DNA from 3 places in the Actinomadura sp. GTD37 genome. Region 2 is predicted to be linked to each of the others. Evidence: riboswitches for the same ligand, from Rfam matches in the RefSeq annotation. Region 2 holds a riboswitch; each other region holds the start of a gene.
What was found. Region 2 has a riboswitch for cyclic di-AMP ahead of ACA511_RS14175 (CHAP domain-containing protein). Riboswitches for the same ligand answer to the same signal wherever they lie in the genome.

Region 1 (7,839 bases), on a different contig from region 2:
GCCTACGTCCTGGAGCGCGGACGTCCGGGCGGCGCCGGCCTCGGGTTCACGGCCGCCGACGTGCTGCGGATGGCCACGATCGAGGGTGCCGAGGCCGCCGGGCTCGCGGACGTCACCGGCTCGCTGGCCCCCGGCAAGCAGGCCGACCTCCTCGTGCTCCGCACCGACACGCTCGGCGCGGCGTCAGCCCACGACCCCGTCGCGGCCGTCGTCCTGTCGGCGGACACCCGCAACGTCGACACCGTCCTCGTCGGCGGCCGCGCGGTCAAGCGCGGCGGAGTGCTGCGCGGCCACGACGTCCCGGCACTGCTGGGCTCGCTGGCCGAGTCCGCGGCGCACGTGGCGCACGCGTAAATCCGTCGGGGCCGCGTGGCATGCTGATCGGCGTGGAGTCGGAGATAACCATCCGCGTCGCCGGCGAACTGCTGATGTTCCTGCCGGCCACGCGGCGCGAGCCCGTGACCCGCGTGCCCTGCGACGGGACGTCGACGCTGGGGCACCTCGTGGAGTCGCTCGGCGTGCCGCTGCCCGAGGCGGGCCCGATGACCATCGGCGGCGCGCGGGTCGAACCGTCCGCCCGGCCGGACGGGGGCGACGAGGTCCACGTGGCGGCGGTGCCGCGTCCGCAGCCCGTCCCGCTGGAGCCCGGCCAGGCCGCGCCGCGCTTCCTCCTGGACGTGCACCTCGGCACGCTGGCCCGGCGGATGCGCCTCCTCGGCCTCGACACCGCCTACCACAACGACATGGACGACCCGGCGCTGGTCGTCCAGGCCAACGCGGAGCGCCGCGTCCTCCTCACCCAGGACCGCGGCCTCCTCCGCCGCCGCGCGCTGTGGTTCGGCGCCTACGTCCGCGGCTCCCGGCCGGACGACCAGCTCCGCGACCTCCTCGGCCGGTTCGCCCCCGTCCTCCGGCCGTGGACGCGCTGCACCGCCTGCAACGGCGAGCTGGTCCCGGTCGACAAGAGCGAGATCGCGGGCGACCTGGAGGCGGGGACGCGCCGCAACTACGACGTCTACGGCCGCTGCGCCGACTGCGGGCAGCTCTACTGGCGCGGCGCGCACGGCGGCCACCTGGAGGAGATCGTCCGGGCCTCGGTCCGGCTGGTCGAGTCGGTCCGCGGGACCGAGGCCGCGATTTCGGAGCGTTAGGGAGAGGGGCTGGTTGCGATCGATCTCGTTGTCGTAGGTGCGGCGATCATCGCGGACGGACGGCTGCTCAGCGCGCAGCGGGCCGAGCCGCCGCACATGGCGGGCGGCTGGGAGCTGCCGGGCGGAAAGGTCGACCCGGGGGAGTCGGACGAGGACGCCCTCGTCCGCGAGTGCCACGAGGAACTGGCGATCAAGGTGCGGCTCGGCCGCCGGATCGGCGGCGACTGGCGGCTGAGCGGGCGCAGCCTCCTGCGCGTGTGGACGGCCGAGATCACCGAGGGAGAGCCCCGGGCCCTGGAGCACCTAGCGCTCCGCTGGCTGTCCCCGCACGAGCTCTACGAGGTCGACTGGCTCCCAGGCGACCGCCCCGTCATAGACGTCATCGCCCAAGAGGGCTTCGCCTAGCCCCAGGGCCGCAACCACGCAACGACCTGAGCATGAACGTCCGTAACCTGAGCCGGCAACGACCTGAACGTTGCGATCGCGTCCGAAGGCAGGTTTCGAGCCTGCGAGAAACCTGATCGCGCAGCGAGCCGCCAGGCGAGCCGAAGCGATGCAGCGATCGCCGCTTTGCCCGTTGAAGGAGGGCGCGCCAGCGCCTGACGCCGAGGGCGAAGCGATGAACAGAGCGATCGCCGCTTCGGCCGTTGAAGGAGGGCGCGCCAGCGCCTGACGCCGAGGGCGAAGCAATAAGAACCGCGGGGGCTTCCTGCCGCGCCGCAGGAAGCCCCCGACGCTCGTGGGGGGCGCGAATCAGGTGATTCGGTTGGCGCCCGCGAAGTCGGACCGGTCCGACAGTTTGGAGATCTTCACCACATCGCCGGTCTGCGGGGCGTGCAGGTATTTGCCGCCGCTGAGGTAGATGCCCATGTGGTGGAGGTTGCTGCCGAAGTAGACGAGGTCGCCGGAGCGCAGCTGGCTCTGGGAGACCTTCGTGCCGAGCTGGTACAGGTCGCCGGTGTAGTGCGGCAGGCCGGACTTGCCGACCTGCGCGTAGGCCCAGACGACGAGGCCGGAGCAGTCGAAGCTGCTCGGGCCGGCGGCGCCCCACACGTACGGGGAGCCGAGTTTGCCGTAGGCCTTGCGGGCCATCTTGGCGGGCAGGTCGGAGCCCTTGATGGTCGCGGTGAGGCCGGTGCGCGGGTCGCTGGCGTGCGTGGTGGAGAGCTTGTCGAGGCGTTTCATCACCTCGGCGACCTTGGCCTTCGCCGCCGAGCGCGCCTTCTTGGCGTCGTCCCAGGCCTTCTCGACCCGGGCGGTCTTGGCCTTCGCGTCGCGTTCGGCGGCCTCGGCCCGCTCGATCTGCTTGCGCAGGGCGAGGACGGCGTGCGCCTGGTTCTGCACGAGGTAGGCGCCGTCGGACAGCCCGTCCGGGGATCCGGTCGCGCCGAAGATCGCGTCGGGGGCGCCGGCCATGTAGTTCGCGGCGGCCATCCGGCCGAGCTGCTCGCGGGAGGGGGCGGCCTGGGAACGCAGGGTCTGCGCCGTCTTGGCGGCGTCCCGCTGGGCCTTCTGCGCGGCCTTCAGGTCCACGCGGGTCTTGTTGAACTTCTCGGTGAGGATCTCGGCCTCTTCGTTCAGCGCGTTCAGGCTCTTGCGCAGCCCCTTCTCCGTCGTCGGAGTGGGGTTCGGCGCGGCCACGGCGGCGGCCGTCCGGAACGGCGGTGCGGCGTGGGCGGCGACGGGCGCGGTGGCGCCGAGGCCGATCAGGAGCATGGTCGCCGCGGTGGCGGCGGGCGTGACGCGACGCCGCCGGTGGGGGTCCGGTGCCAAGCCGGTGTTCTCCTCTCCTCGCGCGCCTACCGGGTTAGCTGACGGGTTCGGGCCAGGAGTCGCCCTACGGCGCGCGTCCTGCGACGTGCGTCGATTCACCCCGAGTTGCGTGGGTCCCCGGTTCTCCCCGCGGAGGGGAGATTCGGCGTCCCGGTCGCAGCCCCGTGGGGGTGGGGCTCCGCACGACCGGATCTCGGGCAGATTACAAAGAACGAGCAAAGATGGCGAATCGGAGGCCCGTGTGAAGGCGCGGGAGGCCCTGTGGCGGACGGGACGGACGCGCTCGGGATGGGGCGGCGCACGGCGGCGCGTAGAATGGAGTGCTGCCGCGTTTCTGCGGCGACTCTCCTGAAACCTCACGCAAGGTAACCCGCATGCCCATCTCCACGCGCGACGACCTCCGGAACGTCGCGATCGTCGCCCACGTCGACCACGGCAAGACGACGCTGGTCGACGCCATGCTCTGGCAGTCCGGGGCCTTCCGCGAGAACCAGGACGTCGACGACCGGGTCATGGACTCCAACGACCTGGAACGCGAGAAGGGCATCACCATTCTCGCGAAGAACACCGCCGTCAAGCACAACGGGCTGACGATCAATATCATCGACACGCCCGGCCACGCCGACTTCGGCGGCGAGGTGGAGCGCGGGCTGTCCATGGTGGACGGCGTCGTCCTGCTGGTGGACGCCAGCGAGGGCCCGCTCCCGCAGACCCGGTTCGTGCTGCGCAAGGCGCTCGCCGCCCGGCTGCCCGTGATCCTCGTCGTGAACAAGACCGACCGTCCCGACGCCCGCATCGACGAGGTCGTGGACGAGACGTACGAGCTGTTCATGGACCTCGACGCCGACGAAGGCCAGATCGACTTCCCGATCGTGTACGCGTCCGGCCGCGCCGGGCGGGCCTCGCTCGCCAAGCCCGCCGACGGCGCCATGCCGGACAGCGAAGACCTGGAGCCGCTGTTCTCGGTCATCACCGAGACGATCCCGGCGCCGTCCTACGACCCGGACGCGCCGCTGCAGGCGCACGTGACCAACCTGGACGCCTCCAGCTACCTCGGCCGGATCGCGCTCTGCCGCGTCCACGCCGGGACGATCAAGAAGGGCCAGCAGGTCGCCTGGTTCCGGCACGACGGCAGCGTCGAGCGGGTCCGGATCACCGAGCTGCTGATGACGGACGCGCTCGCCCGCAAGCCCGCCGACGACGCGGGTCCGGGCGACATCATCGCGATCTCCGGCATCCCCGACATCATGATCGGCGACACCATCGCCGACGCCGACGACCCGCGCCCGCTGCCGCTGATCACCGTGGACGAGCCCGCGATCTCGATGACGATCGGCACCAACACCGGGCCGATGGCCGGCCGGGAGAAGGGCACCAAGGTCACCGCCCGCATGGTCAAGGACCGGCTCGACCGCGAACTGGTCGGCAACGTGTCGATCAAGGTGCTGCCGACCGAGCGGCCGGACGCGTGGGAGGTGCAGGGCCGCGGCGAGCTGGCCCTCGCGATCCTGGTCGAGAACATGCGCCGCGAGGGCTACGAGCTGACCGTCGGCAAGCCGCAGGTCGTCACCCGCGAGATCGACGGCAAGCGGCACGAGCCGGTCGAGCGGCTCACGATCGACATCCCCGAGGAGCACCTCGGCGCGGTCACGCAGCTGATGGCGGTCCGCAAGGGCCGCATGGAGCAGATGACCAACCACGGCACCGGCTGGGTCCGGATGGAGTTCCTCGTCCCGGCCCGCGGCCTGATCGGGTTCCGCACCGAGTTCATGACCGAGACGCGCGGCACCGGCATGGCGCACCACGTCTTCGAGGACTACGAGCCCTGGTTCGGCCAGCTGCGCACCCGGCCGTCCGGCTCGCTCGTCGCCGACCGCACCGGCGTCGCCACCGCGTACGCGATCACGAACCTGCAGGAGCGCGGCACGTTCTTCGTCGGGCCGACCACCGAGGTGTACGAGGGCATGATCGTCGGGGAGAACTCCCGCGCCGACGACATGGACGTCAACATCACCAAGGAGAAGAAGCTCACGAACATGCGGTCGTCCACCGGCGACGAGCTGGAGCGGCTCACCCCGCCCCGCAACCTGTCGCTGGAGGAGGCGCTGGAGTTCTGCCGCGAGGACGAGTGCGTCGAGGTGACCCCGGCGAACGTCCGCATCCGCAAGGTCGTGCTGGACGCCAAGGAGCGCGAGCGCACCCGCGCCCGCACCAAGCGCGCCGGCTGACCTTCACCGCCGTGTGAAAGGGGGGCGGCCCCGGGGTTCCGAGAACCCCGGGGCCGCCCTTTCACGTACCGGTCACTTCAGCTGGACGGTCCCGGTCACGTCGGCGGCCAGGCGGAGCTGGTCGCCGTCGCGGAGGGGCGCCTCCACGCCCCGGGGGAGGCGTTCGCCGTTGACGAACGTCCCGTTGGTGGAGCCCTCGTCCCGCACCCAGGCCGTGCCGGACGGGTCGAGCCACACCGTCGAGTGGCGCCGCGACACGTTGTCGTACTGCGTGAACGTGGCCGCCACCGGCGACTGGCCGACGTCCCGGCCGAGCACGAGGTGCTGGCCGACCGAGACCTTCAGCTCGCCCGTGGGGAACAGCACCCGCAGGACGGGCGTGCCCTGCTTCGGCAGGGGCCGAAGGCACGAGTCGCACTGCGCGGCGCCCGGGTTGCTCAGCACCGCCTCGCAGTACGGGCACATGAACGCCGTGCTGTCGGGCGCAGGCCGGCCCTGGTTGTGGTCGTGCGGCAGCAGCGTCGCCTCACGGCCGTGCGGCGGCAGCGGCGGCTGGCCACCGTGCTGGGGACCGCCTTGCGGGGGGCCACCGAGCGGGGGACCGCCGTGGCCGCCGTGCTGCGGGCCGCCGTGCGGAGGCCCACCGTGCTGGGGCCCGCCCTGCGGCGGCTGCCCGTGCGGCTGGGGCGGCGGACCGAACTGGTGCTCGGCCGGCTGCGGAGCGCCGTACTGATCCTGCGGCGGTGCCCCGTACTGGTCCTGGGGGGCGCCGTACTGCTGCTCCTGAGGGGCCCCGTACTGCTCCTGCGGCGGTGCCCCGTACTGGTCCTGGGGGGCGCCGTACTGGTCCTGGGCCGGCTGGGGGGCGCCGTACTGGTCCTGAGGAGGCTGCGGAGCGCCGTACTGGTCCTGAGGGGGCTGGTACTGCTGCTGCTGCTCGCGCGGCTGGTACTGGTCCTGAGGAGGCTGCGGGGGACCCCATTGGTCCTGAGGCTGCTGCTGCGGCGCGCCCCACGGGTCAGCGGGCGGCTGCTGCTGCATCGGGGACTGGCCCCCGTGACCGCCCTGCTGGGGCCCGCCCTGCGGGGGACCGCCTTGGGGAGGCGCGCCGTGCTGTGGCTGTCCGTACTGGTCGGGTGCCTGCTGCTGGGGCGCCGGCGGCCCCCACGGGTCGGCCTGCTGTTGCTGCGGCGCGCCCCACGGGTCGGGCTGCTGGCCGGGCGGGCCCGGCTGCTGCTGCTGGCCGTAGGGGTCGTGGGGCTGCTGCGGCTGGCCGTACTGCTGCTGGCCGGGCTGCGGGGCGCCGTACTGGCCGCCCTGCGGCTGCCCGGGCGGCGGGCCGCCGGGACGCTGCTGGTCGTCGTACCCGCCCGGACCCTGCCGGTGGGCGCCGCCCCCGCCGCGCGCCAGGTTGGCCCCACAGTTCATGCAGAGCAGGTCGCCCTGCTGATGCGGCTCGCCGCAGACAGGACAGTTCAAGGTCGCCATGACACATCCCCCGAGCGCACCCCGGCGCGGTCGAGCCTCGACGTCAGGTGCTCCATGTCACCCCTTCGCGGGATCCCGATGTAGTACACCCGCCTTCCCTCCGGCCCTTCGTCCACGGACACCTGTACTCGGGGCCCTGTTGCTTCTCCAGTCTTGCCGATGTCGGCCAGTGCCCCGTACCGCCGCCGCCCCAGCGGGGACAGCGGCACGACGCGCTGGTTGGCCGACCCCCTCCAGAGTAGGGAGCCGTCGGCGGGGTGTCGCCCCCCCGGATTGAGCCGGTCGACGTACGGTCCGGTGATCACGGCGTCGCACATGTCCAGGATCTCGCGCGTCTCGCCGCCGCGGGAGAGCCGAGAGTAGACATATCCGCTATATACCAATATGTCCAACGCAATCGTCTCACGGTCGAGGGTGTCCCGCCACGCGTGGATACCGCGCAGCAGGGCCCCCAGCGCGGCCGGCTGCTGGAACGGCTCACCACCGGAAATGGTGACGCCGTCGACCGGTCCGGGCAGGGACGCGAGCCATCCTAAAACGGTCTCGACGGGCACCGCGCGGCGCGGGTCGGCCTCCCAGGTGTCCGTGGAGAGGCAGCCGTGACAGTGCAGCGTGCAGCCCTGCGTCCAGATGCCGGCGCGGATTCCGGGGCCGAGTGTGGTCACCGGATAGTGCGCCTTGGCGAGCAGCAGCGCCTCGCCGCCGCCCCCCGAGCCCTCCCCGCCGGCCGTGCCGGTCTCGCCGGTCACTGGAGTTCCAGATGGACGATGCTTCCCTCGCGCCGGATGCCCGTCACCGTGACCTTCTCGTCCGGGACGAGCTCCCGGTCGAACATCGCGCGCGCCAGCGGGTTGACGAAATGCGACTCCAGCGCCATGCCGATGCCGCGTCCGCCCTTGTCCAGCTCGCCCGTGCACCATTCGCGGAGCGTCGTCAGCGCGTCCCCCTTCACGGCGAGGGAGAGCCGGTGCTCCTCGGTGACCCGCCGGCAGATGTTCGCGAACTGCAGGTCGAAGATCTTGTGCGCGGCCCCGGCGGAGATGAAGTCGAACACGACGATGTTGTCGCCGAACCGGTTGAGCAGCTCGGGCCGGTTGAGGACCTCGGTGAAATGGTCGGCGACCGCGCCCTTGATGCGCTGCTCGACCTCGTCGTAGGCCATCCCGGGTGTGATGTTCTGCACACGGTCGGCCGTGCCG
Region 2 (7,839 bases):
GCGCGGTCCTCCGGAGACTCGTTCTGCTTCACGCCGCGAACTCTACCAAACAGTTGTTAGAAAGAATCACCCCCCAGTGCGGGTTCGGCCGCCCGCTCGGCCTCCTGCTCGGCGGCCGGCGCGGGCGGGCGCTCCGGCACCTCCGGCGCCAGGTCCCGGTGGAGCAGGTCGAACAGCCGGTCCCAGCGGGCGAGGACGGCGTCCGGGTGGAACCGCAGCACGGAGGCGCGGGCCGCCGCGCCGAGGGCGCGGCGCTCCGCCGGATCCTCGATGAGCCGTTCCAGGGCGGCCGCGAACGCGACCGTGTCGCCGGGCCGGACGAGGACGCCGCCCCGGTCGTCCCCGAGGAGCGTCCGGACGCCCGGCGCGCAGTCGAACGCCACCGTCGGCAGCCCGTACGCCATCGCCTCCAGCACCGACATCGGGAAGCCCTCCGCGCGCGACGGCAGCGCGAAGACCGACGCCTCGACGAGCGCGTCCTCGACGTCGGCGACCACGCCCCGGAACTCCACCGAGGCGGATATCCCGGCGGCCCGCACGCGCAGCTCCTCCTCGTCCGGGCCGCTGCCGTAGACGTGGAGCCGCCACTCCGGATGGCGGGCGGAGATCCGCTCCCACGCCTCCAGCATCAGGTCCACGCCCTTCTCCTGCGACAGGCGGCCGACGCAGGCCACCACGGGAAGGTCCAGCGTGGGATGGACGGTCGGCGTGACGTGCAGCGGGTTCGGGATGTGGTCGACGTTGGTCATGCCGTCCCTCGCCCAGGCGTCGGCGTCCTCGGCGGTCAGCACCAGCATCCGGTCCGCGTCCGCGTAGTGCTCCTTGACCCGCCGGTACCGCGTCGACCTCCGGGTGGCCTTGTACGACTCGTGGCTCATCGCCACGACCCGCAGCCCGGACGTGTCGGCCAGCCGCACCCACTCCATCGCCCACACCTGAGCCACGATGACCACGGACCCCGGCCCGGCGGCGGCGAACAGCTCCGACAGCCGGGCGGCGCCGCGCCGCTGGGCCGCGGACCGCCGCATCTCCCGCGCGTGCGCCGCCGCGTTCAGGTGCTCCGCCGGCCTCCGCGGACGCCACGCCAGCACCGGCGCGCGCCAGTCGCGGTGCAGCACCTCGACGGCGTAGGACCCGTCGCGGCCGTGGTGGTAGGGCTCCGGCCCGCGGGTGATCCCGACGAGGGTGACGCGGTCGCCGCGTCCGGCCAGCAGCCGCGCCATGTGGTGCGCCCAGCGCTGGAGCCCGCCCATCTCGTCGGCGTTGTTGCACACGATGAAGACGTCACGCGGTGCGGCCATGCCTGCTCCCCCTGCGGCTCGGGCGTCTCGCCCCGTGGCCCGGCCCGGCGGCCGGGAAGTAGCGGTCCGCCACCGTGCGGGCGGCGGTCCCCCGGTCGTGCTCGCCGAAGCGCGCGGCGAACGCGCGGCGCCGGGCCGCGTGGGCGGCCTCCGCCGCGTCCAGCCCGGCCAGCGCCGCGACGAGTTCCTCCTCGCCGCGGGTGACCGGCCCGGGCCCGTGCAGCTCCAGGTCGAAGTAGCCGGTCGCGAGGTCCCGGCCGTCCGGGACGTGCAGGATGATCGGCCGGTCCAGCAGCGCGAAGTCGAACATGATCGAGGAGTGGTCGGTGATCAGCACGTCCGCGAGGAGCAGCAGCGGGGTGACGTCGGGCACCGCGCCGACGTCCCGCATGACCGCGCGGGCTCCGGGCGGGACGTTCGCCCGGCACAGGTAGTGCGGCCGGACGAGCAGCACGTACTCCCCGCCCAGCACCCGCTCGAACACCTCCGGGTCGATGGGCGGCTCCAGCAGCCTGACGGGCCGCCCCTTCGGCCCGGTGGCGAACGTCGGCGCGTACAGGACGGCGCGGCGCCCGCCGTCGAGGCCGAGCGACGCGCGGAGCGAGGCGACCTCGGCGGCCAGCTCCGGGTCGCCGTCCACCCCGTTGACCAGGGCGTCGTTGCGCGGGTAGCCGGCCGGGAGCAGCTCCGAGCGGACCCCGAGGCCGGCGCACAGCGTCTCGGCGTCGTGCGCGGAGCGCACCAGGAAGCAGTCGTAGCGCTCCACCATCCGGCGCAGCCGGGCCCTCTCGGCGGCGGGGCCGCTCTTGAGGCCCGGCTGGTCGAGGCCCATCAGCTTGAACGCCGAGCCGTGCCAGGTCTGGATATAGGTGGTCCCGGGGCGTTTGCGGAGGCCGTCGGGCAGGCCCTGGTTGTCGACCCAGTACTGGGCGCGGGCCAGCGCCAGGAAGTACCCCCACGAGCCGCGCCGGACGAGCCTGGCGTCGTCCGGGAACCCCTTCGGGGAGGACGCGTACGCCCACACCGCCGTCACCGGCCGGCGCGTCCTGCGCAGCTCCCGGTAGATGTACTTCGGGTTGTCCGAGTAGTGGCGGCCGAGGTGGCTCTCGAAGACCACCTGGCCGGCCCGGACGGGCAGCCGGCTCAGCACCCGGTTGAACACGGCGACCTTGGTCTCGCGGGCGGTCAGCCGCTTGCGGACGGACTTCTCCAGGCCCCGCGCGCGGCGCCAGGCGAGCCGTCCCGCCCGCGACCGGGCGGCGCCGAGCGCGGCGGCCCCGGCGAGCCGCGCCCACGGGTTCGCCGTCTCCAGCGCGAAGGCCAGGTGCCCGCCGCCCGTGACGTACGAGCGGAGCCGGTCGGCGGCGATCCGCGTCAGCCGGGGCCGGACGGGCAGCGCGACGCCCGCCAGCGGCGGCGATCCGCGTCCCTCGGCGAGGCGGGTGACCATGTCCTCGCCGTTCACCCGGACGCGGAGCCGGACGTCCCAGACGGGGTCGACGAACCCGATCGGCCTGATCCGGCGGACCGGGTCGAACTCCGCCCGCCACACCAGCCGGTCCCCCTCGTGCCGGACGGCGGCGCGGGCCCGCGCCGCGCGGGCGCGGCGGCGCCGGTCGCGGAACTCCAGGGTCGCGGCCAGCTCGGCGTCCGGGGGGATGCGGCCCAGCGGGTTGAGCACGGTCCCGGCCAGCAGCACGCGGTCGCCGCGCATCTCCAGCCGCGTCACCGTGTTCGCCGGGCGCAGGTCCTGCAGGGGCCGGACGTGGAAGCCGAGGCCCGTGACGTCCAGGACCCGGCGGCCCAGCGTGCCGCGCGGCCCGCCCGCGCCCCAGTAGACCCGCCCGTCCCGCTCCACCAGCCGCGCGCGCAGCTCGGGGCGTTCGGCGGTCCGGTACTCGGCGGCGGCGAGCGCCCCCGCGTGGTCGCCCTCGCGGATCAGGTACGCGGCGATCGCGGGCAGCGGGTTGGCCAGCTCGAACGCGCGCGGGTCCAGCTCGGCCAGGTAGCCGGCCGCCAGATCGAGGAAGCGGGCCCGGTGGCGCGGGTCGCGGTCGCGCAGCTCCCGCAGGTAGAGGACCAGGTCGTGGTTGACGAACTTGACGTCCTTGGCGCGCCGCAGGTCGTGCGCGCCGCGCAGCGCGAACAGCATGTCGATGCGCCGGTGGATCTCCAGCCGGTCGGCGAAGTTGGCCAGTTCGGCCCGCCGGTTGGAGATCGACGGCTCCGCCGCCCGCTGCCGGACGAGCCAGTTGTAGACGCGGTGCGGGATCACCGCGGTCCGCTCGGCCGCCAGGTACGCCTCGGCGGTGAACAGCAGGTCCTCGTAGTGCAGCCGTTCGACGAACCGCAGCCCGTGCTCCTCCAGGAAGCCGCGCCGGTACGCCTTGTTGGTCGAGAGGGTGTCGTAGAGGAGGCGGGGGTTCTCGCTCAGCGATTCGTAGACGGCGCTGCGCTGGTAGAGCCAGGGGTACCAGGGGCGGACGCGGCCCTTCGCGCCCCGGGGCAGGTCCAGGAAGATCCGGTCGCACAGCCCGGAGACCATGTCGGCGCCGGTGTCCTCGGCGGTGGCGAGCAGGTTGAGGCAGGCGTGCCGGTCCAGCAGGTCGTCGCTGTCGAGGAACATCACGTACCGGCCGGACGACGCCTCGATCCCGGTGTTGCGGGGGCGGCCGCAGCCGCCGGAGTTGGACGGCAGGCGGACGGCCCGGACCCGTCCCGGGTGCGCGGCCGCGAGCCGGTCGGCGGCCTCGCCGGTGCCGTCGGTGCTGGCGTCGTCGACGATCACGGTCTCGACGCCGCCCAGCGACTGCGCCAGCGACGAGGCGACGGCCCGGGGGAGCCGCCGGGCGTCGTTGTAGGCGATCACCACCACGCTGACATCCGGGCGCACCCGCATGGGCATCCCCCTTCGCCAGTTCCCCGGGGGCTGGGCGCGCCCCGGGCGCCGGTCGGACGCGTTGCGAGGGATTCCTATCCAGGAACGCCGCACTGAGGTCCAAGGGGGATCAAAGGCTGGTATTGCTTCGCATTACCCGCCTTCAGCGGATGCATGGGACACATCCCCCGAGGAGGCGCGGACACCGCCCCGGAAACGCCCGAAGGCGCCCGGCCGGAGCCGGGCGCCTTCAGGTCTTGCTCGTACGCGTCTTTACGCGTCGTGTCGTTGCCGGGAGGGATCAGGCGGCGTAGTCGGGGTAGCCGTAGCCCACGATCTCGGACTTGTCGCGGACCTTCTTCTGCACCTCGTCGTCGCTGTTGCCCTCGATGGTCTTCACGGTGCCGTCGCCGTTGTCCTTGACGACGAGGCCGACGTGGTCGATGTCACCGATGCCGCCCTTGTTGCCGCCCTGCCAGTCGAAGAACACGACGGCGCCCGGCTTGGCCTTCTGGCCCCAGCGGTCGGTCTTCTTGAACCAGCTGGCGTGCTGGACGGTGTAGGCGTCCCAGCCCATGTTCTTCACGCCGGTCTGGGCGCCGAGCCAGGAGACGAACATGTCGCACCACTGGGCGCCGTTGTACGCCTTGACCGAGAAGCCGCCGTCGCGCTGCGCGGTGGCCTTGGCGTGCGGGGTCGAGACGTACCAGTCGTGGAACTTGGTCTGCTTGCCCTTGCCCTCGCCGATGCCGACCTGCTTCTCGGCCAGCTTGATGACCTCGGTGGCCTGGACGGCGCGCGGCGGCACCTTGTAGCCGGCCTCGCCGGCCTGCTCGGCGGTCATGCCCGACGACGCCTTCGACGCGGTGCCCTGCTCGGCGACCGCCGCCGCGCGGGCCGGGGTCTCGGCCTCGGCGCGGCCACCGGCGAGGGGGTTGAGAACTGCGAGCCCGACGGCTCCCGCGACGACGGCGCTGACGGCGACGCCGACGGCCTTGTCCTCGGGCGAGAAGCGGTTGAGCGAAAGTCGATCGAAACGACCGGTCATGCAGGGAATCTCCTTGTCTTCCATGACGCCTACCGGGTTAGCTGACGGATTCGGGCATGGAAGTAGCCCTACGGCGCGACTCTCGGCGCGCCGATTCACCCCTGGAACATTGGGTCCCCGGCTCCGTCCGGTCGTCCGACCGGACGGACTCGGCCTCGCACCGCACAGGGCGGCGCAGACTATTCGGATTTATCTCAGCGACTGATCTCGATGAGGGGGCGCGCGTCTTCTGGCGCGCATCGCGTGCGGACACCGCTCCGCGATCCTCGGCCGTACGCGGTACGGCCGGCGGCAACGCATGGGGTGCGCTGCGTGATTCTGATAGAAGGTATCAACCCTCCCAGGAAAAGCAAATGAGCCACAAAACTCGGTCTTGCCCGCTCAAAGCCCTTCCAAGGATTCTTCAACACCGCCGGGCCCCCGTGTCTTCCCGATCTTCACCGGAGTGGGCCTCAGGCCCTTGCCTCGCGGTCTTACCGCGTGATGACCAAAGGGTAAAGAACCCCCGGGAGGGCGGCGGCCGGCACCCGTCGCGGGGCCGCGGGCAGGCCCTCGGCGGCCCTTCCCCGCGGTTCAGGTGAGTGCCGGATCACACTCCGCGGCCATCCGAGGGTGCGGGTGCGACAGGTCACTCGACGTGCAGCGCGAACAGCGTGGTGTCGTCCGCGGCCCGGTCGTGCTCCATGCGGGCGAGGACCTCGTCCAGCACCCGGTCCGGGCGCTCCGAGCAGTCCCGCAGGATCACGGTGAGCCGCTCGATGCGCTCGTCCAGGTCCGCGTCCCGGCGCTCCACCAGGCCGTCGGTGTAGAGGAACAACAGGTCCCCGGGGCTGAGCTCGGTGGTGATCGTCGTGTACTGCCAGCCGGGCATGGCGCCGAGCATCGGGTCGCGGACGACCTCCAGCGTCGTCGCATGGGTCCCCCTGACCAGGATCGGCGGCGGATGGCCCGCGCACGTCCACTCCAGCACCCGCCGGGACGGGTCGAAATGGGCGACGATCGCCGTCCCCGTCGCGGGCGGGTCCATGTTGCCGACCAGCTCGTTCAGCCAGCCCACCAGCCGTCCCGCCGGCTCCCCCGTGCAGGCGAGGCCGAGCAGCCCGTTCCGGGTCCGCGCCATCGCGGCGGCCGCCGGCAGCCCGTGCCCGGCGGCGTCCCCGATCGCGAACACGGCCCGCCCGTCCGGCATCACCCGCGTCGCGAACCAGTCCCCGCCGATGCGGGCGGTGCTCTCCGCCGCCAGGCTGCGGACCGCCATGCCGAGGCCCGGCAGCTGCTCCACCTCGTCCTCGTCCGGCAGGATCGCGCGGCGCAGCGTCACCGCCACCTTGCGCTCCTGCGCCGTCCGCGCCTGCTGCTTGAGCATCTGCCGCCGGGTCTCGGCCAGCGCCCGCTCCACCCCCCGCCGCCGGGTGATGTCCTGCGAGATGATGTTGATCGAGACCGGCAGCCCGGATTCGCCCAGCACCGGCTCGGCGAACACCCACAGGTGCCGCGGCGTCCCGTCCTGGCCGATCACGCGGTGCTCGGCCTCCACCGGCTCCCGCCGCGAGAACATCGTCTGGACGGCCTCCTCCATCAGCGGAAGGTCGTCGTCCGCCACGGCCTTCGGCAGGTCGTGCGGCATCTGCGGCACCTCGTCCGGGGTGAGGCCGTAGTTGGCCAGCATCTGCGGCGTCCAGTCCGCCTCCCCGGTCGCGAGGTCCCACTCGCCGAACCCGATCAGCGCCAGCCGCTCGACCCGCTCCATCCGCCGCGCGACCCTGTCCTCCGCCACGTGGTACCGCCACGTGACGCACACCCCGGTCGGCACCCGGACGCACCGCACGCTCATCCGGGACGAGCGGGACAGGCCGCGCTGGGCGGTGGAGTACGGGATCGAGTCGCGTTCCAGCCGGGTCCCCGCCTCCAGGACCCCGACGTACTCGTCGAAGAGCCCGCTGAGCACCGCGCCCGGATCCGTCCGCAGCAGCCGGAGGCCGGTCAGCTCCTCCTTGCCGCGCCCGAACATGTCCCGCGTCGCGCCGTTGGCGTCGGCGTAGAGGAAGTCCGCCACGTCGCCGGCGGCGTCCCTGACCGGCACGAGGTGGACGCAGGAGTCGAGCGTCCCGTCCAGCACCGCCCGCGCCACCGGGTCGTCCCCCATCCCGGCGAGGATCTCGGCGTCCCCCGCCGTGTCCTCGGCCGTCACCCGGGCCAGGACGTCCTCGGCCTCCGACAGCACGTCCTCGCGCTCGGTGGTGCGGCCCTCGGCCCGCGGCGCCCGGCGGCCCGCGAGCACGGCCCCCACCGGCCCGCTCCCGGCGTCCTTGACCAGCAGGGACGCCGCCTCGGCGAGATCGATGTCCAGGTCGCGCGCGAGCCAGATCAGGTGCTGCAGGGCCTCCCCCGGCGGGACGCCGAGCCGCCGGGCCAGCACGACCCGCGCCTCCGCCAGCATCGCGCGGTCATGCGCGGCGCCCCGGAGGTCCTCCGGGTCCGCGACGTGCACACCGGGCTGAATGCCTTCCGCTTCCGCCAACCCCGTCCCCCGTTCGGACTCACCTGCCCCTGGGAGAAAAAAGCTACATACGCCAGCGAAGGACTATTCGCCCACAACCCGGCAACACGCC
Region 3 (7,839 bases), 700 kb from region 2:
GCGACCGTAGAGGACCCCACCGACAGAAGCTCGGGCCGCTAGGGTTGGACGCGCCGGCACGTCCCGCCGGGCGGGGGCCGCGGGGGACGGCTCGGGGGAGCCCGGCGCGATTCGTCCGATCGCACGTCCGCCCTTGTCGATCGCCGATTAGACCCGGGGCGGCAGGGAAGACACAGCCCACCGGCGGCGTAGCCCGGAAGGAGCGGGATCATCGACAGCGGCCCCGAAGCGACCCCCGGCTGCGCGGAGTCCGCGGAGAGTCTGGGCAGGCCCCTTCCCGAACCCGTGCGGCAGTCGGTGGTGGAGGCCGCCGCCGACCTGATCGGGTCGCTGCCCGCCGACGAGGTCCCCGCCCCGCTGCGCCGGTTCGCGCGGTTCGAGCGCCGCAAGCGCGCCAAGCTCGCCGGGCAGCACATCGCGGCGGTGCTGGAGAAGGACCCCGGTTTCCGGGCGCGGGTCGCCGGGCCGCTGCGCGAGACGCAGGCCGGCCTCGTGGAGGCGGTCGAGGACGGGCGGGTGCCGCCGGCCGCCGACCCGGTGCGCGTCGCGGTGCTGGCCTACCTGCTGCGCCCGGCGGGCTGGACCGGGCTCGTCGAGTCCGCGCGCGCCGAGTTGGAGCGCTCCGCGACCGCGTCGGAGGAGGAGGCCGCCGAGCGCCGCGTCGCCGCGCTGAAGGACGAGCTGGCCGCCGCCCGCGGCGCGCGCTCCGCCGAGCTGGACAAGCTGCGCGCCGAGCTGCGCGAGACCAAGGCCGAGGTCGCGGAGCTGCGCCGCAAGCTGCACGACGCCCGCACCCGGTTCCGCGCCGCGGAGGAGCGGGCGGGCGAGGTCGCCGCCGGCAGCGAGCTGGAGCTGGCCGCCGCCCGCGAGTCGACGGCGGCGGCCGAGAAGGAGCTGCGCAGGCTGCGCGCCCGCGCGGCGCAGGCGGAGGCGGCCGCGGAGACCGCCAAGCGCGCCGCGCGGGAGGGCCGCAACGTCGACGACGTCCGGCTGCGGATGCTGCTCGACACGCTCGTGGACGCGGCGCAGGGCGTCCGCCGCGAGCTGGCGCTGCCCTCCACGATCGGCCGTCCCGCCGACGTGGTCGGCGGGCAGCCGCACCGGGCGCTGCCGGGCCGGGCCGTGTCCGACGGCGACCCGCAGCTGCTCGACCGGCTGCTGACGCTGCCGCAGGTGCACCTGGTGGTCGACGGCTACAACGTCACGAAGACCGGCTACGGGGAATTGCCGCTGTCGGACCAGCGCAGCCGGCTGGTGTCCGGGCTCGGCGGGCTCGCGGCGCAGACCCGCGCCGAGGTGACGTGCGTGTTCGACGGCGCGGAACTGGACGCGCCGGTGGCGATCGTCGCGCCGCGCGGGGTCCGGGTGCGGTTCAGCGCGCCGGGCCAGACGGCGGACGAGATGATCGTCGAGCTGGTGCGGGCCGAGCCGCCGGGCCGTCCCGTGGTCGTGGTGTCCTCGGACCGGGAGGTCGCCGACGCGGCCCGCCGGGCCGACGCGCGGGCCTGCCCGTCCGCGCTGCTGCTGCGCCGGCTGGCCCGGTCATAAGGAGCCCATAAGGCTTTCATAAGGGACGCGTCGCGCTCTGTGATCATGTCATCACGAATGAGCGACAATGATCGCCGATATCAATCAAAGAGTGACGAATCGGTTGTGACGGTTGTTGCCCGTCGCTAGTGTCATCGGCTGACGTCGTGGACTGAGAGGGGCGAAACGGACCGTGGCCAAAGATCTCATCGGGGCACCAGCGCAGAGGCGTGACCGGAGGGGCGGCAAGGCGGGCAGAGGCGCCTCCCGTCGCCTGGCGGCCGTCGTCTGCCTGAGCCTGACGGCCTCCCTGGCGTCTGTCCCGGTGGTGGCGCACGCCGACCCCAAGCCGACCAGGGCGCAGGCCCAGAAGAAGCTCGACAAGCTCAACGAGCTGATGGACCAAGAGGTCGAGAAGTACAACCAGAACATGGAGAAGCTCAAGGTCGCCAAGAAGAAGTACACGGCGGCGACCAGGGCCAGCAAGCAGGAGCAGACCGCCTTCGAGCAGCAGCGCTCCCGGATCGCCCAGATGGCGGCCGACGCCTACAAGAACGGCGACTCCGCGGACGTGACGGGCTTCGTGGGCAGCAGGGACCCGCAGGCCATCCTCGACCAGGCGGCCGTCTTCTCCCACCTGTCGCACGAGCGCAGCTCCCAGCTCACCCAGTTCCTCGCGACCGCGCAGCGGCTCCGCCGCGAGCAGTCGCAGGCCAAGACGGCCTACGACGAGGTGAAGCAGAAGCAGGACGAGCTCAAGAAGAAGAAGAACGAGCTCGACAAGCAGGTCAAGAAGCAGAAGACGCTGCTGCGCAGCCTCGGCGGCGGCACGTCCTCCGGCGGCGGGGCCTCGGGCGGCGGCGGCACGGGCGGCACCTACAACGGCCCGGCCAGCGGCTCGGCGCGCACGGCGCTCGACTTCGCCTACGCCCAGCTCGGCAAGCCGTACCAGTACGGCGCGGAGGGTCCGGGCTCCTACGACTGCTCCGGCCTGACGATGAAGGCGTGGGCCGCGGCGGGCGTCAGCATCACCCGCACGACCAACTCGCAGTACGCCGCCACCAAGCGGGTGGCCAAGAGCAGCCTCCAGCCCGGTGACCTGGTCTTCTTCAACAGCCTCGGCCACGTCGGGATGTACGTGGGCGGCGGCAAGATGATCCACGCTCCGAGCACCGGCAAGAACGTGCAGATCGTGAGCATCACGTCGGGCTACTACCTCAACGGCTACTACGGCGCCGGGCGTCCCTGACGCCCCGCCGCCGCCCCCCGCGCGGGGCATGACGGAGCTCTCGTCGGCAACGGACCAGGCTTGACCTGGTCCGTTGTTGATTTTGGGGGGGTTTGCCTTCTGTTGGGGCTTTGGTACCTTGTCACCACCCCGGCGCCCTCCAGACGCCGCGGACCCGCGGCGCCCACCAGGCGCTTCGGCCCCACGCGGCGCATCCAGCCGCCGCGTGCCGGCGGCGCGAGCCACGCGCCGCTCCCCCCGGGCGGCACGACCCACGCGCCGCCCCGCGGCACCCGACGGTGCCGCACCGCCAGAGCACGCGGCCTGCACGCAGGCCGCGGCCGGCCCGGCCCACCGTGCGCACGCCCGCAGCGTGCATGGCGCTGAGAGCGCTGCCACGGCGGTTTCCTCCGGACCGGGCATCCGGACGCCCCCCGGCATGGGGCAGGCGTCCGTCCACAACATCAGCGCCGCTCTTTCGCACGCGGGAGACAGGTCCCGCGCCGGGCCCCATCTCGCCCCCAGGATCGCAGCGGCAGCGCCGAATCCGCCGCAGCGCGGAACCGGGGACCCACACCGCCGGAGTCCGGGACACCTCCCGGACGGGCATTCCGGCGACCGGGGTGAATCGGCGCGTCTCTCCCGTTCCGGTGAGAGCCGCCGTAGGGCCACTTCCACGCCCGAACCCGTCAGCTAACCCGGTAGGCGTCTTGGGAGAACGAAGGAGTGAGTTCCGCAGCGTCGCCCGGGCGCGGCCGCAGACGCGGCCGCGTCCCGAGCACCCCTGCGCTCCGCGGGCGGCCCCGCCCGCCGGAGCATCCACATCCGAACCGGCGTGCCCGCAACGGGGCACGCCACCGCCGAGTCCGCGTCCGCCGCGCGCACGCGCGCCGGACGCGGAGCCGGGGACCCATCGTGTCCTTCTCGTTTCGGGGTGAATCGGCCTGCCCGCAGGCCGTAGGGCGGCTTCCACGCCCGAACCCGTCAGCTAACCCGGTAGGCGGCATGGAAGTCGAGGAGACTCCCCCGTGCCAGGCGCGCACCGCAAGAAGACCCCGGGCAGGCCCGAGAAGTCCTCGGGCAGGCACCGCAAGCAGAACTCCCTGACCGTCACCTGGTGGACGACCGGCGGCATCCTCGTCGGCGCCGCCGTCCTCGGCACCGCCGCGGCCACCGCGCAGGCGTCCGTCCTGCCGTTCGGGTCCGCCCCGGCGGCCACGGCGGCCGGCGCCGCCACCGCCCAGAAGGCGGAGCGGAAACCGTCGAAGAGCACGTCCGAAGGCGGGTCCGGCGGCACGTCCAAGGCGGCGCCGGGGAAGGCGCCGGAGGGCGAGCCGAAGGCGGCCGCCCCCAGGAGGGCCGCCCCGCGGGCCTCCGCGTCGCGGCCCACCGCGGCCGAGGCCATCGAGATCGCCAAGTCCCAGGTGGGCGTGCAGGAGGACGGCGGCGGCGAGACCAAGTTCCAGAAGTGGTACATGGGCACCGCCCGCGCCAAGGAGACGGTCGCCCGCGACGGCGGCTCCGTCGGCGGCTACAGCGACGCCCAGTGGTGCGACATGTTCGTGTCCTGGGTCGGCGAGCAGGTCGGCCTCGCCGACCAGGTCGGCAGCGACGCCTGGACGGTCGAGCACGCCAGGTGGTTCCAGGAGCACGGCCGCTGGGGCACCGAGCCGAGGCCCGGCGCGATCGTCTTCTACGCCTGGAGCGGCAGCAAGGCGGTCAAGGACATCCGGCACGTCGGCCTGGTGGTCGAGAAGGTCGACGACGGCACCATCGAGGCCGTCGAGGGCAACACCGGCAACGCCGTCAAGGTCAAGGAGCGCTCGACCGACGACGTCGTCGGCTACGGATACCCCGACTACGGGTCGTGACGGCGCACCCGGCGGCGCGGGCTGCATAGGATCACGCGCATGGAGGACGGCCCCCCGGAGCACGGCGGCCCCGAGCCCGGCGCCCCGGAGCACGGCGGCCCCGTCTCGCGGCGCAGGGCCCTCGCCTTGGGCGCGGGCGGGGCCGCCGCGCTGCTCGCGGGCGGCGCCGGCGTGCTCGGCGCCCGGTCCGGCGGCGGCGCGCCGGACGGCCGCGCGTCCCGGGACGGCGCGTCCACGGCGGCCGGGACGTTCAGCCCCGGCGCCGCCGCCGCCGTCCTCGCCAACCGGACGCGAGCCGTCCGGAGCGGCGACCGCGTCGCCTTCCTCGCCACGGTGAGCGACGCGCCGAAGGCGTTCCAGGACGTCCAGTCCCGCATGTACGACAACCTCCGCAAGCTCCCGCTGGAGGGCTGGCAGGAGCGCCTCTCCGGCACGCAGGCCGTGCACGGGGACAGCGCGGTCGTCCGCGTGGAGATGCGCTACAAGCTGCGGGGGTTCGACAAGGGCCATGTGGCCCGCACCCGGTACCTCACCCTCGCCCCCGATTTCGGCACGTGGACGATCGTCGGAGACGGGACGTCCCGCGGCCTCACCGACGACGCCGACATCTGGGACGGCGGCCCGCTCACCGTGGTCAGAGGCCGCGCCACCCTCGCCATCGGCGACACCACCGGCCTCGAAGGCATCGCCGAGCGCCTGGACGCCGCCGTGCCCGTCGTCACCGGCGTCGTCGGCCGGGGCTGGGCGCAGCGGGTCGTCGCGCTCGTCCCCGCCGACCCGCGGCTCGCGTCCGCGCTCGCGGGCCCCGGCCAGAGCCTCGACGAGATCGCCGCCCTCGCCGCCGTCGCGCCCTCGGCCGGCGGACCGGGCGGAGCGGGCCGCGGCGAGGACCGCGTCATCGTCTCCCCCGGCACCTTCGGCCGGCTCAACGAACTGGGCCGCGACGTGGTCCTCACGCACGAGCTGACCCACGTCGCCACCGGCGGCGCCCGCGACCGGCGGACCCCGCTGTGGCTCATCGAGGGCTTCGCCGACTACGTCGGCTACCGGCGGGCCGGGATCGGCGTCCGGTCGGCGGCCGGCGAGCTGCGCCGCGAGGTCGCCGCGGGACGGCTCCCGGCCGCGCTGCCGGCGGCCGCCGACTTCGCGGGCGGCTCCCCGCGCCTCTCCCAGTCCTACCAGGAGGCCTGGCTCGCCTGCCGGATGGTCGCCGACCGGTACGGTGAGGCGACGCTCGTGCGGCTCTACCGGGCCGCCGGGCGCGCCCCCGAGGCCGCCGCGCTGCGCGACGCGCTCGGCCTCAACCGCGACCGCTTCACCACCCTGTGGCGCGACTATGTGAAGAAGGAGCTCGCATGAGCGCAGCGAACCGGGTGGAGCCGGGGGCCGTCCCCCCGCCGGAGGCGGACGCGAGCGGGACGCGGCGCCCCCGCGTCGCCGCCGGCACCGCCGCCGCCGTGCTGTTCGTCGCCGTGGGCGCGGTGCTCGCGCTGACCACCCCGTGGAACCCGCTGCCCGGCCGCGTCCCCGGCGGGCACGCCGCCGCCGACCCCGCGCTCGACTTCTCCCCCGCCGAGATCGCCCGCTCCAGGGCGTTCGACTCCGCCGTCAACCCGCCCGCCTACGCGGGGCTCCTGGCCGGCCTCGCGGTGGTCCTCGTCCTCGGCCTCACTCCGCTCGGCGCCCGCCTCATCGGCCGCGTCACGGCCCGCGTCCGCCGCCGTCCGCTCCGCGTCGTCCTCGCCGTCCTCGCGCTGACGACGGTGCTGCGCCTCGCCGGGCTCCCGTTCGACGTCTGGAGCGAGTCGGTCCTGCGCCGCTACGGGCTGTCCACGCAGAGCTGGCCCGCCTGGCTCGTCGACCAGCTCAAGTCGCTCGGCGTCACCTGGGTCGTCTACACGATCGCGCTGCTGCTCCTCTACGCGCTCGTCCGCCGCTTCCCCCGCTACTGGTGGACGGGCGCCGCCGCCGGCGGGTTCGTCCTCGTCGTCCTCGTGTCGTTCATCTACCCGGTCGCCGTCGAGCCGGTCTTCAACAAGTTCCACTCGCTGGAGCGGGGGCCGCTGCGCAGCGACCTCCTCGCCATGGCGGAACGGGACGGCGTGCCCGTGCGGGACGTCCTCGTCGCGGACGCCTCCCGCCGGACGACGGCGCTGAACGCCTACGTGTCCGGTTTCGGCTCCACGCGCCGCATCGTCCTCTACGACACGCTGCTGAAGTCGCCGCGCCCGCGGATCGAGTCGATCGTCGGGCACGAGCTGGGCCACGCCAAGCGCGACGACGTCCTGTGGGGGACGCTCGTGGGCGCGCTGGGCATCGCCGGGGCGCTGTGCCTGCTGTACCTGCTGATGACCTCTCCGCGCCTCCTGCGGCGCGCGGGAGTGGACCCCGGCGGCGCCCCGCCGGAGCCGCCCGGCGGGGGCGGGGCCGCGGACCCGCGCACCATCGCGCTGCTGCTCGCGCTCGTGGCCCTCGGGACGCAGCTCGCCGCCCCCGTGCAGAACCTCGTCAGCCGGCGCGTCGAGGCCCGCGCGGACGCGCACGCCCTGCACCTCACCCGCGACCCGTCGACGTTCGTGTCGATGCAGCACGAGCTGTCCGTGCGCAACATCTCCGATCTGAGCCCCGACGCCCTCGAGTACCTCCTGTGGATGTCGCATCCGTCGGGGCCCGACCGGATCGCGATGGCCCGCGACTGGGCCCGCATGAACGGCGCCGAGGTCCCGCCGCCGCTCCGCCGGTAGGCCGGGGCGTCAGTTCCCCTCGGCACCCTGCTTCTCCCCGTCCTTGGGCTTGGCGCCGTTCCCCTGCTGCGCGGACAGCGTCGCCGCGTCCAGGTGCGGCGCGGTCGTCACCGGCCGCTTCAGCGCGCCGCCCTTCACCCAGTCGTTCCAGCCGACCTGCCAGAAGCCCCAGCCGTTGTCGGGCTCCAGCTCCCGGCTGGTGCCCGTCACCGTCACGGGGTCGCCCCGGTAGCTGAGCTTGTAGAACCACTTCGCGTTGGACGGGCTGATGTTGATGCAGCCGTGGCTGACGTTCTCTTGCCCCTGGCTGCCGACGGACCACGGCGCGCTGTGGACGTACTCGCCGCTGTTGGAGATCCGCACGGACTTGTACACGGTCAGGCTGTACCCGCCGGGACTTCCGGGGGCGACCCCCATCCAGTCCGACGTCATGACGGTGGGGTCCTCCTTGGCCATCGTCAGGTGGACC

Region 1: it holds a riboswitch for cyclic di-AMP, as region 2 does, so the genes downstream of both, ACA511_RS31700 (NlpC/P60 family protein) here and ACA511_RS14175 (CHAP domain-containing protein) in region 2, are expected to answer to the same signal.
Region 3: it holds a riboswitch for cyclic di-AMP, as region 2 does, so the genes downstream of both, ACA511_RS17410 (CHAP domain-containing protein) here and ACA511_RS14175 (CHAP domain-containing protein) in region 2, are expected to answer to the same signal.

What each region holds. Positions count from the first base shown of each region.
Region 1 is NZ_JBGNUS010000007.1:273,513-281,351, reverse strand. Features, by position in the region: gene ACA511_RS31715 (amidohydrolase family protein) at 1-354, shown strand, start outside; gene ACA511_RS31710 (Mut7-C RNAse domain-containing protein) at 375-1,151, shown strand; gene ACA511_RS31705 ((deoxy)nucleoside triphosphate pyrophosphohydrolase) at 1,161-1,556, shown strand; gene ACA511_RS31700 (NlpC/P60 family protein) at 1,905-2,924, opposite strand; cyclic di-AMP (ydaO/yuaA leader) riboswitch at 2,932-3,082, opposite strand; gene typA (translational GTPase TypA) at 3,299-5,152, shown strand; gene ACA511_RS31690 (FHA domain-containing protein) at 5,225-6,640, opposite strand; gene ACA511_RS31685 (4Fe-4S single cluster domain-containing protein) at 6,628-7,389, opposite strand; gene ACA511_RS31680 (AAA family ATPase) at 7,386-7,839, opposite strand, start outside.
Region 2 is NZ_JBGNUS010000002.1:6,970-14,808, forward strand. Features, by position in the region: gene ACA511_RS14160 (acyl-CoA dehydrogenase family protein) at 1-32, opposite strand, end outside; gene ACA511_RS14165 (glycosyltransferase) at 57-1,301, opposite strand; gene ACA511_RS14170 (CDP-glycerol glycerophosphotransferase family protein) at 1,285-4,200, opposite strand; gene ACA511_RS14175 (CHAP domain-containing protein) at 4,481-5,227, opposite strand; cyclic di-AMP (ydaO/yuaA leader) riboswitch at 5,239-5,392, opposite strand; gene ACA511_RS14180 (PP2C family protein-serine/threonine phosphatase) at 5,856-7,718, opposite strand.
Region 3 is NZ_JBGNUS010000002.1:707,590-715,428, forward strand. Features, by position in the region: gene ACA511_RS17400 (NYN domain-containing protein) at 286-1,548, shown strand; gene ACA511_RS17405 (NlpC/P60 family protein) at 1,856-2,776, shown strand; cyclic di-AMP (ydaO/yuaA leader) riboswitch at 3,285-3,477, shown strand; cyclic di-AMP (ydaO/yuaA leader) riboswitch at 3,634-3,774, shown strand; gene ACA511_RS17410 (CHAP domain-containing protein) at 3,784-4,626, shown strand; gene ACA511_RS17415 (hypothetical protein) at 4,666-5,985, shown strand; gene ACA511_RS17420 (M48 family metallopeptidase) at 5,982-7,370, shown strand; gene ACA511_RS17425 (Ig-like domain-containing protein) at 7,380-7,839, opposite strand, start outside.